4 regions of the Streptomyces sp. NPDC050617 genome follow, and region 2 is predicted to be linked to each of the others. Evidence: riboswitches for the same ligand, from Rfam matches in the RefSeq annotation. Region 2 holds a riboswitch; each other region holds the start of a gene.

Region 1 (3,298 bases), on a different contig from region 2:
CACGCGCGGCAGCGCGGCCCCCGGCGTCGACCCCGGCAGCTCCGAGGCGCCCTCCTCGAAGCCGTCCGCCGAGTCCTCCTCGAAGCCCTCCGCCCAGTCGCCCGCGCCGTCGCACAGCTCGGGGCCGTCGAAGGGCTCCTCGGGCGACGACCGTACGGACTCGGGCAAGACCCACTCCCCGAAGGGCGGGCCGAGCACGACGCCGAGCGGTACGGGCGGTCCGGGCAGCCCGGGTGATTCGAGTGATCCGGGTAAGAAGGGGACCGGTGAGGCGGACGCCGGTAAGAAGGGGTCCGGTTCGGCCGAGAGCCCCGAGCCCGGCGGCAAGCCCTCCCAGACGCCCTCCAGCACCCCTTCCACGCCCCCTGGGACCTCCGCCGACCCCACCACCCCCGCGACCGGGGCCACGGGCACACCGACGTCCGGCGAGGGCCGGCACCGCGGCGGTTCCGATGAGGGGGAGAAGGGGAGCGCGGGGAGCAAGGGGAGCGACGGCGCCGAAGGCCCCGCGCGGGACGACGGCGGGCGGAGCGGCGGCCGGCATGCCTCGCGCGGCGGGGAATCGCGCGGCGGGCACGCGTCCCGTACGCCCCAACAGGCCCCCCGTGACTACACGGTGCAGTCGGGAGACAGCCTGTCCGTGATCGCGGAGGAGCACTCCGTCTCCGGCGGCTGGAACACCCTCTACGAACGCAACCACAGCACCGTGGGAAGCGACCCCGATCTCATTTTCCCTGGTCAAAAGCTTGATCTCGGGACGTGAGTCCGACGGTACGGGCGGTATGTCCGTTCCGGCGGAAAGTGAGACATGGGTCTCGTTGACAGTCCCGGGTTCCCCGCCTGTCCGATCTTTCCCTACCGTCTCTCACCTGCGGAAATGCGCTGTTTCTGTGGGTAAGTAGAGGCAACTGCCGTCAGGGAGGGGGGTTTGAACCCTCCTGGGCAGTGTGTTTAACGTCGTCACCGCTCGCCACCGTGAGCACCACGATCGCCACGCCGAATCCTGCCGGCGGTCGCTGGATTCGTCGCGAAAGCGCCGTAGGCAGGAGCGGGGGAACCAGGTAGGCCGCCGGAACGGCCCGTCGACACCGACGGGGACCGGGACGGCTAGGGGTGAAGCCCCGTGTGCTCCGGCACACGAGGCCGGGCAGCTCACAGCCCGAACCCGACAGCTCACCTCGTAGGCGTCGGTGAGGAAACCAACATGCTTATCTCCAAGGGCAAGCACCGCCGTCCGTCCAAGGCCGTCCGTGTCGCCACGCTCGCCGGCGTCGCCGGTGCCGCTGTCGCCGTCCCGCTGATGGGCGCCACCTCGGCCTCCGCCGCCTCCGTCTCCACCTGGGACAAGGTCGCGCAGTGCGAGTCCGGTGGTAACTGGTCGATCAACACCGGCAACGGCTACTACGGCGGCCTGCAGTTCAACCAGTCCAGCTGGGCCGCCGCGGGTGGCACCCAGTACGCCCCGCGCGCCGACCAGGCCACCAAGGGCCAGCAGATCGCCACCGCCGAGAAGCTGCTCGCCATGCAGGGCCCGGGCGCCTGGTCCTGCGCCGGCGCCGGCAACCTGACCTCCGGCGGCCCCGCCGCCGGCGTCGACACCGGCTCCAGCAGCCGCGGCACGCAGCACGCGGACCGCAGCCAGCGCCAGGCCGCGCCGAAGCAGCAGGCCCCCAAGCACTACGCGCCGAAGCAGCAGGCTCCGAAGCAGCAGGCCCCCAAGCAGGCCGCGCCGAAGCCCGTCGCGCCGAAGTCCATCCAGAAGGGCGACGGCGAGTACAAGGTCAAGTCCGGCGACACCCTCGGCAAGATCGCCAAGGAGCACGGCGTCAAGGGCGGCTGGCAGAAGCTGTACAACCTGAACAAGGGCATCGTCTCCGACGCCAACCTGATCTACCCGGGTCAGCAGCTCCACCTGAGCTGATCCGTTCCCTGGGGGCGGCTTCACCGCCGCCCCCGTCTCTCCGCTCATGAGAGACCGCCCCGCTCCGGCGCGCCATCCCCCCCCCCGATCGCGCCGTAGCGGGGCACTCGCATATCCGGGGCCCGTCGCCGGTCCTTCGGACCTGTCCGGTTCCCGCCCCATTCCCCCTTCGGCGAACAACGCCGTCATTCATCCTCTGATCTGGCTCTTCGGCCCATTTTTCCGCTCACGGTCCGGGCTGCGCGCGGGCGGACGTCCCCCGGCCCGTTAGGCTCGGGGTGCAGAAACCAGTCACCCCATGAAGGAGACACTCGTGCCGTCCATCGACGTCGTCGTAGCTCGCGAGATCCTCGACTCGCGAGGCAACCCCACGGTCGAGGTCGAGGTCGGCCTCGACGACGGCTCCACGGGCCGTGCCGCCGTGCCGTCCGGCGCCTCCACCGGTGCCTTCGAGGCGCTGGAGCTGCGTGACGGCGACCGCAACCGCTACCAGGGCAAGGGCGTCGAGAAGGCCGTCCTCGCCGTCATCGAGCAGATCGGCCCGGAGCTCGTCGGCTACGACGCCACCGAGCAGCGCCTGATCGACCAGGCGATGTTCGACCTGGACGCCACCGCGGACAAGTCCTCGCTCGGCGCCAACGCCATCCTCGGCGTCTCCCTCGCCGTCGCGCACGCCGCCTCCGAGGCGTCCGACCTGCCGCTCTTCCGCTACCTCGGCGGCCCGAACGCGCACCTGCTGCCGGTGCCGATGATGAACATCCTCAACGGCGGCTCGCACGCCGACTCCAACGTGGACATCCAGGAGTTCATGATCGCGCCGATCGGCGCGGAGTCCTTCTCCGAGGCGCTGCGCTGGGGCGCCGAGGTCTACCACACGCTCAAGAGCGTGCTGAAGGAGCGCGGCCTGTCCACCGGCCTCGGCGACGAGGGCGGCTTCGCCCCGAACCTGGGCTCGAACCGCGAGGCGCTCGACCTCATCATCGAGGCCATCAAGCAGGCCGGTTACGCGCCCGGCCAGGACATCGCGCTGGCGCTCGACGTCGCCGCCTCCGAGTTCTACAAGGACGGCGTCTACGCCTTCGAGGGCCAGGAGCGCTCCGCCGCGCAGATGACGGAGTACTACGAGGAGCTCGTCGCCTCCTACCCGCTGGTCTCCATCGAGGACCCGCTGTACGAGGACGACTGGGCGGGCTGGAAGGTCCTCACCGACAAGCTGGGCGAGAAGGTCCAGATCGTCGGCGACGACCTGTTCGTCACCAACCCGGAGCGGCTCGGCCGCGGCATCGAGGAGGGCGCCGCCAACGCCCTGCTGGTCAAGGTCAACCAGATCGGCTCGCTGACCGAGACCCTCGACGCCGTCGAGCTGGCCCAGCGCAA
Region 2 (3,298 bases):
ATGCGGTCGTAGCGGACGGTGGCGATGAACTCGTCGCCGACCGTGGCGGCGAGGCCGACCCGGTCCACGTAGTCGTGGTGGGTGAAGCGGTGGACGTCGCGGTCGGACAGGCGCGGATAGGGGGCGAAGAAGCGGTAGTACTTCGACTCGTCCGAGACCTGCTCGTAGAAGCTGGTCAGGCGCTGCGCGTCGGCTTCGGTGATGGGCCGGATCTGAGCCGTGCCGCCGTCGCGCAGCACGACATCGGCTTCCCAGTGGGTCGGGTACGCGGCGTGCTCCGACGGCGTGTGCATGGGGCCAGCGTACGACCGGGCGCCGACAGAGCTCGGCTCGCGGACACCGGAGGGTCGGGGCAGGGTGGGGAGGGGCGCGGCGGGCGCGGGAGCACGGCAGGTGGAGGCGGGTGACGGCGGGCGGGGCGGCACAATGGAGGAGGGAGCAGGGGGCGGCGCGGCGCCGGACGTCTCCGCAGGAGCGACGGCGGCACCGTGAGAGACTGGTCTAGACAACCAATGACGACTTGAAGGGCAACACCATGGTTGAGCGCCGCGTCACCGTCGGCTGGGCCGAGGGGCTGCACGCCCGCCCCGCGTCGATCTTCGTCCGAGCCGCGACCGCCTCGGGCGTCCCCGTGACGATCGCCAAGGCCGACGGCAACCCGGTCAACGCCGCCTCCATGCTGGCGGTGCTGGGCCTGGGCGCCCAGGGCGGCGAGGAGATCGTCCTCGCCTCCGAGGCCGACGACGCCGAGGCCGCGCTCGACCGCCTCGCGAAGCTGGTCGCCGAGGGCCTCGAGGAGCTCCCGGAGACCGTCTGATTCGGTTTCCACCGGCGCGGCACGGCCGCGCGCGGCGACGGGCCGCGGTGACTGTTCTCACGGTCGCCGCGGCTTTTGCGTGCGTACAGGCGGCACTCGCGCACGCAGAAGGCCCCGGCCGGGAGGGCCGGGGCCTTCTGTGCGAGGTTCAGAGGCTGACGCCGTGCGCGCGCAGGTACGCGACGGGGTCGATGTCGGAGCCGTACTCGGGGGACGTACGGGCCTCGAAGTGCAGGTGCGGGCCGGTGACGTTGCCGGTGGCGCCCGAGAGGGCTATCTGCTGCCCCGGAGTGACCGTCTGGCCGACGGAGACGCCGATGGAGGAGAGGTGCCCGTACTGCGTGTACGTGCCGTCGTTCATCTTGATGACGATGTTGTTGCCGTACGCGCCGCCCCAGCCGGCCTCCACGACGGTGCCCGCGCCCACGGCGTGCACGGAGGAGCCCTGGCCGGCGTGGAAGTCGACGCCGGTGTGGCTGCCGGAGGACCACAGTCCGCTGGACGCCTTGTAGCCGGTGGAGACGTACGAGCCGTCGACCGGCAGGACGAAGGCGTTGAGCCGCCTGCGCTCCTCGTCTCGGGCGGCCTTCGCCTTGGCGGCGCGCTCCGCGTCGGCCTTCCGCTTGGCCTCCTCGGCGCGCTTCTTGGCCTCGGCGGCCTTCGCCTTGGCCTCGGCTTCGGCCTTCGCCTTGGCGGCGGCCGCCTCGGCCGCGTGCTGCTGGGTGTCGGCCTGGGCGCCGATGCTGTCGGCGACGTCGTTGCTCATGACGACGGCCTGGGTGAGGCCGGTGTCCTCGACCTGCGGGGCGCGGTCGCCGCCGGACGCGAGGGCCGGGGAGGCGAGGCCGGCGACGACGCCGGTCGCGGCCAGGGTCGCGACCCCCGCCGCGTTGGCGCCGACGCGCACGGCGCGGCTCGGACGACGGTGCTTCCCGGTGGCACGGGTGAACGCCATAGGTACGGCTGATCCTTTCCTTCCTTCTCGCCTACCGGGTTAGCTGACGGGTTCGGAGCAGGAAGGTCTCCTACGGGCCCCTCCGGGAAGGGGTCCGATTCACCCCAGGGACGTGTGGGTCCCCGGCTCCCCTGGCTCACGCCATCTCGGGGACTCGGCGATGGTTGCCCGGGGCCGCGGATGCGACTCACATCTGACGGACAACCGCCACGAACTTATTCGGCGCTTCTTTCAATCGGCAAACAGAACCGCGATTTTGTGCCCTAGGCCACACAGCAGAAAGGCAACCTCTCCGATAAACCGGACATACAGCGGGGCGCGAAGGCCCCAAAGGTCCCTCGCGCCCCACTCACCCCGTTATGGGGGTCCTGCCGTTATCGCGGTCCTTTTTCCCGGCGGTCAGCCGGAGACGACCGTCACCTCTCCGATGCCGAGCGCCTTGACGGGCCCCTGGATCTCCGCGGCGTCGCCGACGAGGACCGTGACGAGCCGGTCGGCCGGGAAGGCGCTGACGGCGGCCGCGGTGGCCTCCACCGTGCCGGTCTCCGCGAGGCGCGCGTACAGCTGGGCCTGGAAGTCGTCCGGGAGGTGCTGCTCGACCTGGTCGGCGAGCGTCCCGGCGACGGCGGCGGCCGTCTCGTACTTCAGCGGGGCGACGCCCACGAGGTTCTGCACGGCGACGTCGCGCTCGGCGTCCGTCAGCCCCTCGGCGGCCAGCGTCCGCAGCACGGTCCACAGGTCCGCGAGCGCCGGTCCGGTGGACTCGGTGTCCACCGAGCCGCTGATGGCCAGCAGCGAGGCGCCCGTGGACCCCTGGAGGGCCGTGGGCTCCGAGGAGCGCAGCACCTGGGCGTAGGAGCGGACACCGTAGGTGTAGCCCTTCTCCTCGCGCAGGACGCGGTCCAGGCGCGAGGTGAGGGTGCCGCCGAGGCAGTACGCGCCGAGGACCTGGGCGGGCCAGACGCGGTCGTGCCGGTCGGGGCCGATCCGGCCGATGAGCAGCTGGGTCTGCACGGCGCCGGGGCGGTCCACGATCACCACCCGGCCGGTGTCGTCGGCGGTGATGGGCGTGACCGGATACGGCTCGGCGGTGCCGCCGGTCCACGTGCCGAGCGTGTCCGCGAGGGCCTCGGCCAGGTCGACGCCGGTGAAGTCGCCGACGACCACGGCGGTCGCGGTGGCGGGCCGTACGTGCGCCTCGTAGAAAGCCCGTACGGCCGCGGCGTCGATGTTCCGGACGGTGTCCTCGGTGCCCTGGCGGGGCCGCGACATGCGGGCGCCCGCGGGGAAGAGCTGCTTGGACAGCGCCATGGCGGCCCGCCGGGCCGGGTTGGCCAGCTCGTGCGGGATCTCGTCGAGGCGGTTGCCCACGAGCCGCTCGATCTCGCTGTCCGCGAAGGCCGGCGCCCGCAGCGCGTCGGCGAGCAGGGCCAGCGCCTTGGGCAGCCGGGAGGCCGGGACCTCCAGCGAGACCCGGACGCCCGGGTGGTCGGCGTGCGCGTCGAGGGTGGCGCCGCAGCGCTCCA
Region 3 (3,298 bases), on a different contig from region 2:
CCCGCGTCCGTGAGCCGGTCGATCTCGTCGGCGACGAACTGCGCCTCGTCGTGCTCCGTGTCGGCGACGTAGCCGGTGATGGTGGCCCCTGCCCCGGCCTCGGTCCACAGGTTCTTGGGGCGGCGGTTCTCGTTGCGCTCGATGACGGCGTTGGCGGCGCTGAGGATGGTCTGCGTGGAGCGGTAGTTCTGCTCCAGCAGGATCGTCGTCGCGTCCGGGTAGTCCTCCTCGAACTGGAGGATGTTGCGGATGGTCGCGCCCCGGAACGCGTAGATCGACTGGTCGGCGTCGCCCACGACGCACACCTCGGCGGCCGGGACCTCGTCCGTGCCGGGGCCCACCAGCTCGCGCACGAGGGTGTACTGCGCGTGGTTGGTGTCCTGGTACTCGTCCACCAGCACGTGCCGGAAGCGGCGCCGGTAGTGGTCCGCGACGTCCGGGAACGCCTGGAGCAGGTGGACCGTGGTCATGATGATGTCGTCGAAGTCGAGGGCGTTCGCCTCGCGCAGCCGCGCCTGGTACATCGCGTACGCCTCGGCGAGCGTCTTCTCGAAGCCGTCGGCCGCCTGGCCGGCGAACTCCTCCTCGTCGATCAGCTCGTTCTTCAGGTTCGAGATCTTGGCGCTGAAGGACTTGGGCGGGAAGCGCTTCGGATCGAGGTCCAGGTCCCGGCAGACCAGCGCCATCAGCCGCTTCGAGTCGGCGGCGTCGTAGATCGAGAAGGATGAGGTGAAGCCGAGCTTCTTCGACTCACGGCGCAGGATGCGCACACAGGCGCTGTGGAAGGTGAGCACCCACATCGCGTTGGCCCGGGGGCCGACGAGGTCGCCGACGCGCTCCTTCATCTCGCCCGCGGCCTTGTTGGTGAAGGTGATCGCCAGGATCTGGCCGGGGTGCACGCCGCGCGCGCCCAGCAGGTGCGCGATCCGGTGCGTCAGCACGCGCGTCTTGCCGGACCCGGCGCCGGCGACGATCAGCAGCGGCCCGCCGCTGTGCACCACCGCGGCGCGCTGCTCCTCGTTGAGCCCCTCCAGCAGCGCGGAGGGGTCGATGACGGGCCGCGGCGCACCGTCGCGGTAGTACGCGTCGCGCGCCCCGGAGCCGCCCTGCCCCGAGGCCCGGCCGGACCGCTGTACGGGCGCGTCGAAGGCGCCCCCGAAGAGATCGTCCGGCACCGGCTCCGGTGCGGCGTCCTCGGGCGGCGGCGGGGGCTCCTCGCCCGAAGGCTCGAGATCCGCCAGGAAGCTGTCGTCAAAGAGGCTGCTCATCGCCCACCGAGTCTAGGCCGCCCCACTGACACCCGGCTCCGGCTGTGGAAAGACGGGCGAAAAGTGGGGGGAAGCGCGGGCGGAAAGCGGGGGGGAAGTGGGGGTGGAAGTGCGCGCGGACGGTACGGGCGAGAGGCGGCGTCCAGGGGGCGGAAGCAGGCGGGGTCGGGCGGAAGCAGGCGGAATCGGGCAGGTCACGGCGCGGGAGGCGCAGTCCCGGAAGGTTCCGGCATATCGAACACCAGCCTTCACAGCGGCACCACGCGTTGGCTACGGTGCTCGCTCAGGCAGCCCGTCCCCCCGCCGACGTCCGTCTGCACGGGCCGCCGACGCCGAGTCCGGCCGCGCCGCGAGGCGCCCGGAGCCGGGGACCCACACGCACCACCGGGGTGAATCGGTCCGTACGCACGCACAGCGCGCCCGTACGGACTGTAGGGCACAAACCTTCCAAACCCGCCCGAACCCGACAGCTAACCCGGTAGGCGGTCCACGGAAGGAGTCGCCTCCCTTGGCGTCGCACCGCAAGCCCCGCAGGTCCGGGTACGGGCCGCTCGACACGCCCGCCCGCCGCCGCACCGCCGTCGGCCTCACGACCGCGGCCCTGGCCTCCGCCACGCTGCTCTCCCAGACCGCGCACGCCGCTCCCGGCCGCCCCACAGCCCCCCGAACCCCCAAAGCCTCTGTCGAGGACGTCCAGCGCCGTGTGGACGCCCTGTACCGGCAGGCGGGCACGGCCACGCAGGAGTACAACGCGGCCAAGGAGCGCACGGACGCGCAGAACGGAAAGGTCGACCGGCTCCTCGACGACGTGGCCCGGCGCACCGGGAAGCTCAACGACGCGCGGCGCGCGCTCGGGGCGTACGCCGCGGCGCAGTACCGCGACGGCGGCATGAGCCAGACCGCGAACCTGCTGTTCGCCTCCGACCCGCAGAGCTGGTTCGACCAGACGCATCTGATCGACCGGATGACCGGCCGGCAGGAGCAGGCCGTACGGGAGTTCCGTACGCAGCAGAAGGCGGCGGCCAGGGACCGGGGCGAGGCGGTACGGAACCTGGCCGCGCTCACCGATTCGCAAAAGCAGCTGAAGGCGAAGAAGGAGGCCGTCCAGGGCAAGCTCGGCGAGGCGCGGGAGCTGCTGTCGAAGCTGACGGTCCAGGAGAAGGCGCGGCTGGCCGCTATCGAGAGGAAGAAGGAGGCGGCGGCCAAGAAGAAGGCCGAGGAGCTGGCGAAACGCCAGGCCGAGAAGCGGCAGAAGGAAGAGGCCGCGGAGGGCGGCGGCAGCGGCAAGGGGCAGGGCAGCTCGGAAAAGGGCCACAAGGGGGGCGGCACCGATTCCAGGGCCCCCTCAGGGACGCACGCCGCCAAGGCCGACAAGGCGATCGCCTTTGCTCGCGCACAGATGGGCAAGCCGTATGTGTGGGGCGCCACCGGCCCCAATTCGTACGACTGCTCAGGGCTGACCCAGGCGGCGTGGAAGGCGGCCGGCGTCGATCTCCCGCGCACCACCTGGGATCAGGTCAAGACCGGTACGCGGGTCGCCACGGACGATCTCCAACCGGGTGACCTGGTCTTCTTCTACGACGACATCAGCCACGTCGGCATGTACATAGGCGACGGGAAGATGATCCACGCGCCGAAGCCGGGGGCGAACGTGCGGGTGGAGTCGATCTACTACATGCCGATCTACGGGAGCGTGCGCCCGGCGTAGCGGAGGTCGCTCACGCCCCCGGGCGCCGGCTCTCAGCCGCTTACGTCCACAGCAGCGCGATGAAGATGTTGGCGACGGTCAGCGCCCCCACGATGCCGAAGACGGGCGGCTCCACCTTCTCGTCGTCCCGCTTCACATAGACCAGGCCCAGGATCACGACCAGGAACGCCAGCTTGATTCCGATCTTGACGGTGTTGAGCGAGTAGTCCTGGGCCTGGTCGAGGCCGACCAGCGCGACGCCCGTCACCAGCATGGTCAGCGCGCCGTGCAGCATCGCCGGGACCATGCGCGCCTCGCCCTTGCCCATGGCCTTCATCTGGGT
Region 4 (3,298 bases), on a different contig from region 2:
GACCATGGACCCCTACTCCAAGCTGCTGTCCGAGCGGATCGTCTTCCTCGGCGCCCCGATCGACGACACCTCGGCCAACGATGTGATCGCGCAGTTCATGCACCTCGAACACGCCGCGCCCGACCAGGACATCTCGCTCTACATCAACTCCCCCGGCGGCTCGTTCTCCGCCATGACCTCCATCTACGACACGATGCGCTACGTGTCGTGCGACATCGAGACGGGCTGCCTGGGCCAGGCGGCGTCCAGCGCCGCCGTACTGCTGGCCGCGGGCACCCCCGGCAAGCGGTTCGCGCTGCCGAACGCGCGCGTCCTGATCCACCAGCCGTTCTTCAGCGAGCCGATCCAGGGGCAGACCTCGGACCTCCAGATCCACGCCAGGGAACTGCTGCGCACGCGCGAGCAGCTGGAGGAGATGCTCGTACGGCACACCGGGCAGAGCGCCGGGCGCGTCAGCTCGGACATCGAGCGCGACAAGGTCTTCGACGCCGCGGGCGCCGTGGCGTACGGGCTGGTGGACCACCTGGTCAGCAGCCGCAAGGCCAACGGCGCCGCGCCGGGCGCCGGCTCGCCCGGCGCCCGGTGAGCTCCGGTGCTGCCGCCCGAACTGCCGCCGCTGCCGCCGCTCACGCGCGCGGAGAGCGAGCTCGTCGACCGCTATCTGGAGGCGGTCGACCTGCTGGGCCGCGTCAACCCGGCGCGCGGCCACGACACTTACGCCGCGCTGCGGGCGGCTCAGGCGCTGGCCGCCAAGGCCGCGGGGCTGCGCGACGCGCTGGCCGTGATGCACGAGCGCGGCGAGAGCGAGCTGCACGCGCCCACGCTGGAACGTGCCATGCGGGTACTGGACGGGGAGCGGCGGACGGGCCGGGTGACGATGCCATCGGGTCCGGTGAGTTGACCCGCAGGTAGCTCAATGCCCATCCCCCGATAGGCGTATACGGGCCTGGACGATTCGCAGTGATCAACTTGCGCGATGCGCGCGGGTACTGGTCGGGCGGCGATACCGCACCGCTGGTGCGGGGCTGCGTACGGTTCGGGACGCGGAACGAAATCTCCGCGCGTCCACCCGAACAGGTCAGTCGTGACCAGCCTCACATAAGGCGATTTCGGCTCGGAATTCGTACCAGGGATGCGTCAAGATCCCTGAGACGACAAGCCCCCGCCTCCGCGGGGCGGTCCGGGCGGACGCCGAGTCCTGCCGCCGTGCCGGGCGTCTGGTCGACAAGAGTGCATCGGCAGGAGTGGAGGACCCGAGCACGGCGGGGGCCGCCTGATCGACGAAGTGCGACAGGCGGTCCCCTCGGGGTGAAGCCGCGGACGCGGCCGGGCAACTTCGCCAGCCCGAACCCGACAGGTCATCCTTCACAGGCGGTTGACGAAGGGTCGCGCATGACAGCGCACACACGCCCCCGACTGCTGTCCAGGACCGGCGCCGCCTCCGTACTCACCCTGGCCGCCTTCGGCGCCGCCGCTCTCCTGCCGAGCGGCGCCCCCGAGGCCGAGGCCGCCACGGCGTCCACCAAGGCGCTGCGCGTAGCGGCGTCGAAGAAGGGCTCCCCTTACCGCTACGGGGCGTCCGGCCCCTACCGCTTCGACTGCTCGGGCCTGACCCTCTACTCCTTCAAGCGCGCCGGCAAGCGGCTGCCGCGCACGGCCGCCGCGCAGTACAACCGCGCCCGGCATGTCTCGGCTTCCTCCCGCAAGGGCGGCGACCTGGTCTTCTTCCACTCCCGCGGCGGCGTCTACCACGTGGGCATCTACGCCGGCAGGGGCCGGATCTGGCACGCTCCGAAGAGCGGGACGGTGGTGCGCCTGGAGAAGATCTGGTCGCGGAGCGTCAGTTACGGGCGCGTGGGCTGACGGGCCGCCGGGCACCCGGCGATGTCAGTGACCGAGGGTAGTTCGAGCGCGCCAGGACAGCGCCCGTACGTCCCTTGAGGAGTCACATGCCGTTTCCCGGTCCGAGGGTGGGATGACCCCGCTCGCCTCGTTGCTCACCGACCTGGCGAAGGGGGTCTTCCCGCCCTGCACCACCACCGCGACGCCGTCCGGGCGTGGACGCACCCCGGCAGCACGGCCCCGGCCGACGCCTCGCGACGGCGGTCCGCCATCAGGTCCCGGCCGGCGGGCCCCGGGGCGGTCGTCCGGCCAGGTCACAGAGCCCGTGGGCTCGTCCAGGGCAGGGTGATCCATACGGTCTTGCCGCCGTCGGGGGCGGGGGTGATGGTGAGGGTGCCGCCGAGTTCCTTGGTGAGGGTGCGGACGATGACCATGCCGCGGCCGTTGTCCTGCTGGACGGCGGCGGGGAGCCGCCTGGGGCGGCCCGGATGGCTGTCGGCGACGCCGATGCGCAGCAGTTCGCCCCGGTCGAGCTGGACGACCACGGTGAAGACGGGCGACCGCCCCCACGTGTGCTGGACCACGTTGGTGGCGAGCTCGGAGACGATCAGCCGGACGATGCCGCCCGCCTCGGTCCGCTCCGGCAGGCCCCATTCGGCGAGCACGTTCGTGACGTGGCTCCGGGCCGCGGAGACCGAGGCGGGCACGGTCGGCAGAGAGACGGATGCTTCCTGCAGGTCTGCCATGGCGGCGTTGTTCCTTTCCCACCCGGCCGGTTTCCGGGGCGTTGCGCGGTGAAGTGTGAGTGCCCCGGACGGCTCTCCGCGACAGATTGCCATCGATGGTGTCGCCCCCGCGGCAATCCAGCCGGATGTGCATATATCTGTCGCTCAAAGCGGTGAACTCTGCGACGGGAGACCGTATTTGCGCGGCACACTGGCGCATTGACACCGAGTGAAAGGAGTCATCATGGGGAACGGTCCTGCGGTGCGCCGCCGCAAACTCGGCGCGGAACTGCGGCGACAGCGCGAGACGGCCGGGCTCACGAGCCGTCAGGCAGCGGCGGCGGTGGGCTGGCACCAGTCGAAAGTCAGCCGTATCGAGACCGGTCGCAGTGGCGTGAAACCCGCCGACGTGGTGCGACTCCTGGACGCGTACGAGGTGGTGGACGCCGAACGGCGCGCCCTGCTGACGGCACTGTGCAGCCCCGGCCCCGCGGACCGGAACGGGGCGCGGAACACCTGGTGGTACGCGTACGGCGACCTGCTGCCCGCCGAGTACCGGGACTTCATCTCGCTGGAGACCGCGGCCTCACAGGCCCGCACGCTGGAGACGACCGTGGTGCCGGGGCTGCTCCAGACGCCCGAGTACGCGCGCGCGGTCACCCGGGCGGCGCTGGGCGACCCGCCCGACGAGCAGGTCGAGGAGTTGGTGGCGGTGCGGATGACCCGGCAGG

What was found. Region 2 has a riboswitch for cyclic di-AMP ahead of AB0I49_RS00365 (M23 family metallopeptidase). Riboswitches for the same ligand answer to the same signal wherever they lie in the genome.
Region 1: linked by a shared signal. The riboswitch ahead of AB0I49_RS34190 (transglycosylase family protein) and the one ahead of AB0I49_RS00365 (M23 family metallopeptidase) in region 2 are both predicted to bind cyclic di-AMP.
Region 3: linked by a shared signal. The riboswitch ahead of AB0I49_RS10175 (NlpC/P60 family protein) and the one ahead of AB0I49_RS00365 (M23 family metallopeptidase) in region 2 are both predicted to bind cyclic di-AMP.
Region 4: linked by a shared signal. The riboswitch ahead of AB0I49_RS20535 (C40 family peptidase) and the one ahead of AB0I49_RS00365 (M23 family metallopeptidase) in region 2 are both predicted to bind cyclic di-AMP.

Annotation. Positions count from the first base shown of each region.
Region 1 covers NZ_JBFAIS010000038.1:17,684-20,981, reverse strand. Annotated here, with positions in the region: gene AB0I49_RS34195 (transglycosylase family protein) at 1-763, shown strand, start outside; cyclic di-AMP (ydaO/yuaA leader) riboswitch at 1,058-1,202, shown strand; gene AB0I49_RS34190 (transglycosylase family protein) at 1,205-1,921, shown strand; gene eno (phosphopyruvate hydratase) at 2,235-3,298, shown strand, end outside.
Region 2 covers NZ_JBFAIS010000001.1:84,293-87,590, reverse strand. Annotated here, with positions in the region: gene AB0I49_RS00375 (GNAT family N-acetyltransferase) at 1-293, opposite strand, end outside; gene AB0I49_RS00370 (HPr family phosphocarrier protein) at 536-817, shown strand; gene AB0I49_RS00365 (M23 family metallopeptidase) at 966-1,772, opposite strand; cyclic di-AMP (ydaO/yuaA leader) riboswitch at 1,786-1,942, opposite strand; gene AB0I49_RS00360 (pitrilysin family protein) at 2,172-3,298, opposite strand, start outside.
Region 3 covers NZ_JBFAIS010000005.1:354,133-357,430, reverse strand. Annotated here, with positions in the region: gene pcrA (DNA helicase PcrA) at 1-1,268, opposite strand, end outside; cyclic di-AMP (ydaO/yuaA leader) riboswitch at 1,604-1,769, shown strand; gene AB0I49_RS10175 (NlpC/P60 family protein) at 1,777-2,976, shown strand; gene AB0I49_RS10170 (hypothetical protein) at 3,017-3,298, opposite strand, start outside.
Region 4 covers NZ_JBFAIS010000015.1:12,138-15,435, reverse strand. Annotated here, with positions in the region: gene AB0I49_RS20545 (ATP-dependent Clp protease proteolytic subunit) at 1-586, shown strand, start outside; gene AB0I49_RS20540 (hypothetical protein) at 593-901, shown strand; cyclic di-AMP (ydaO/yuaA leader) riboswitch at 1,180-1,389, shown strand; gene AB0I49_RS20535 (C40 family peptidase) at 1,393-1,863, shown strand; gene AB0I49_RS20530 (ATP-binding protein) at 2,157-2,588, opposite strand; gene AB0I49_RS20525 (helix-turn-helix transcriptional regulator) at 2,812-3,298, shown strand, end outside.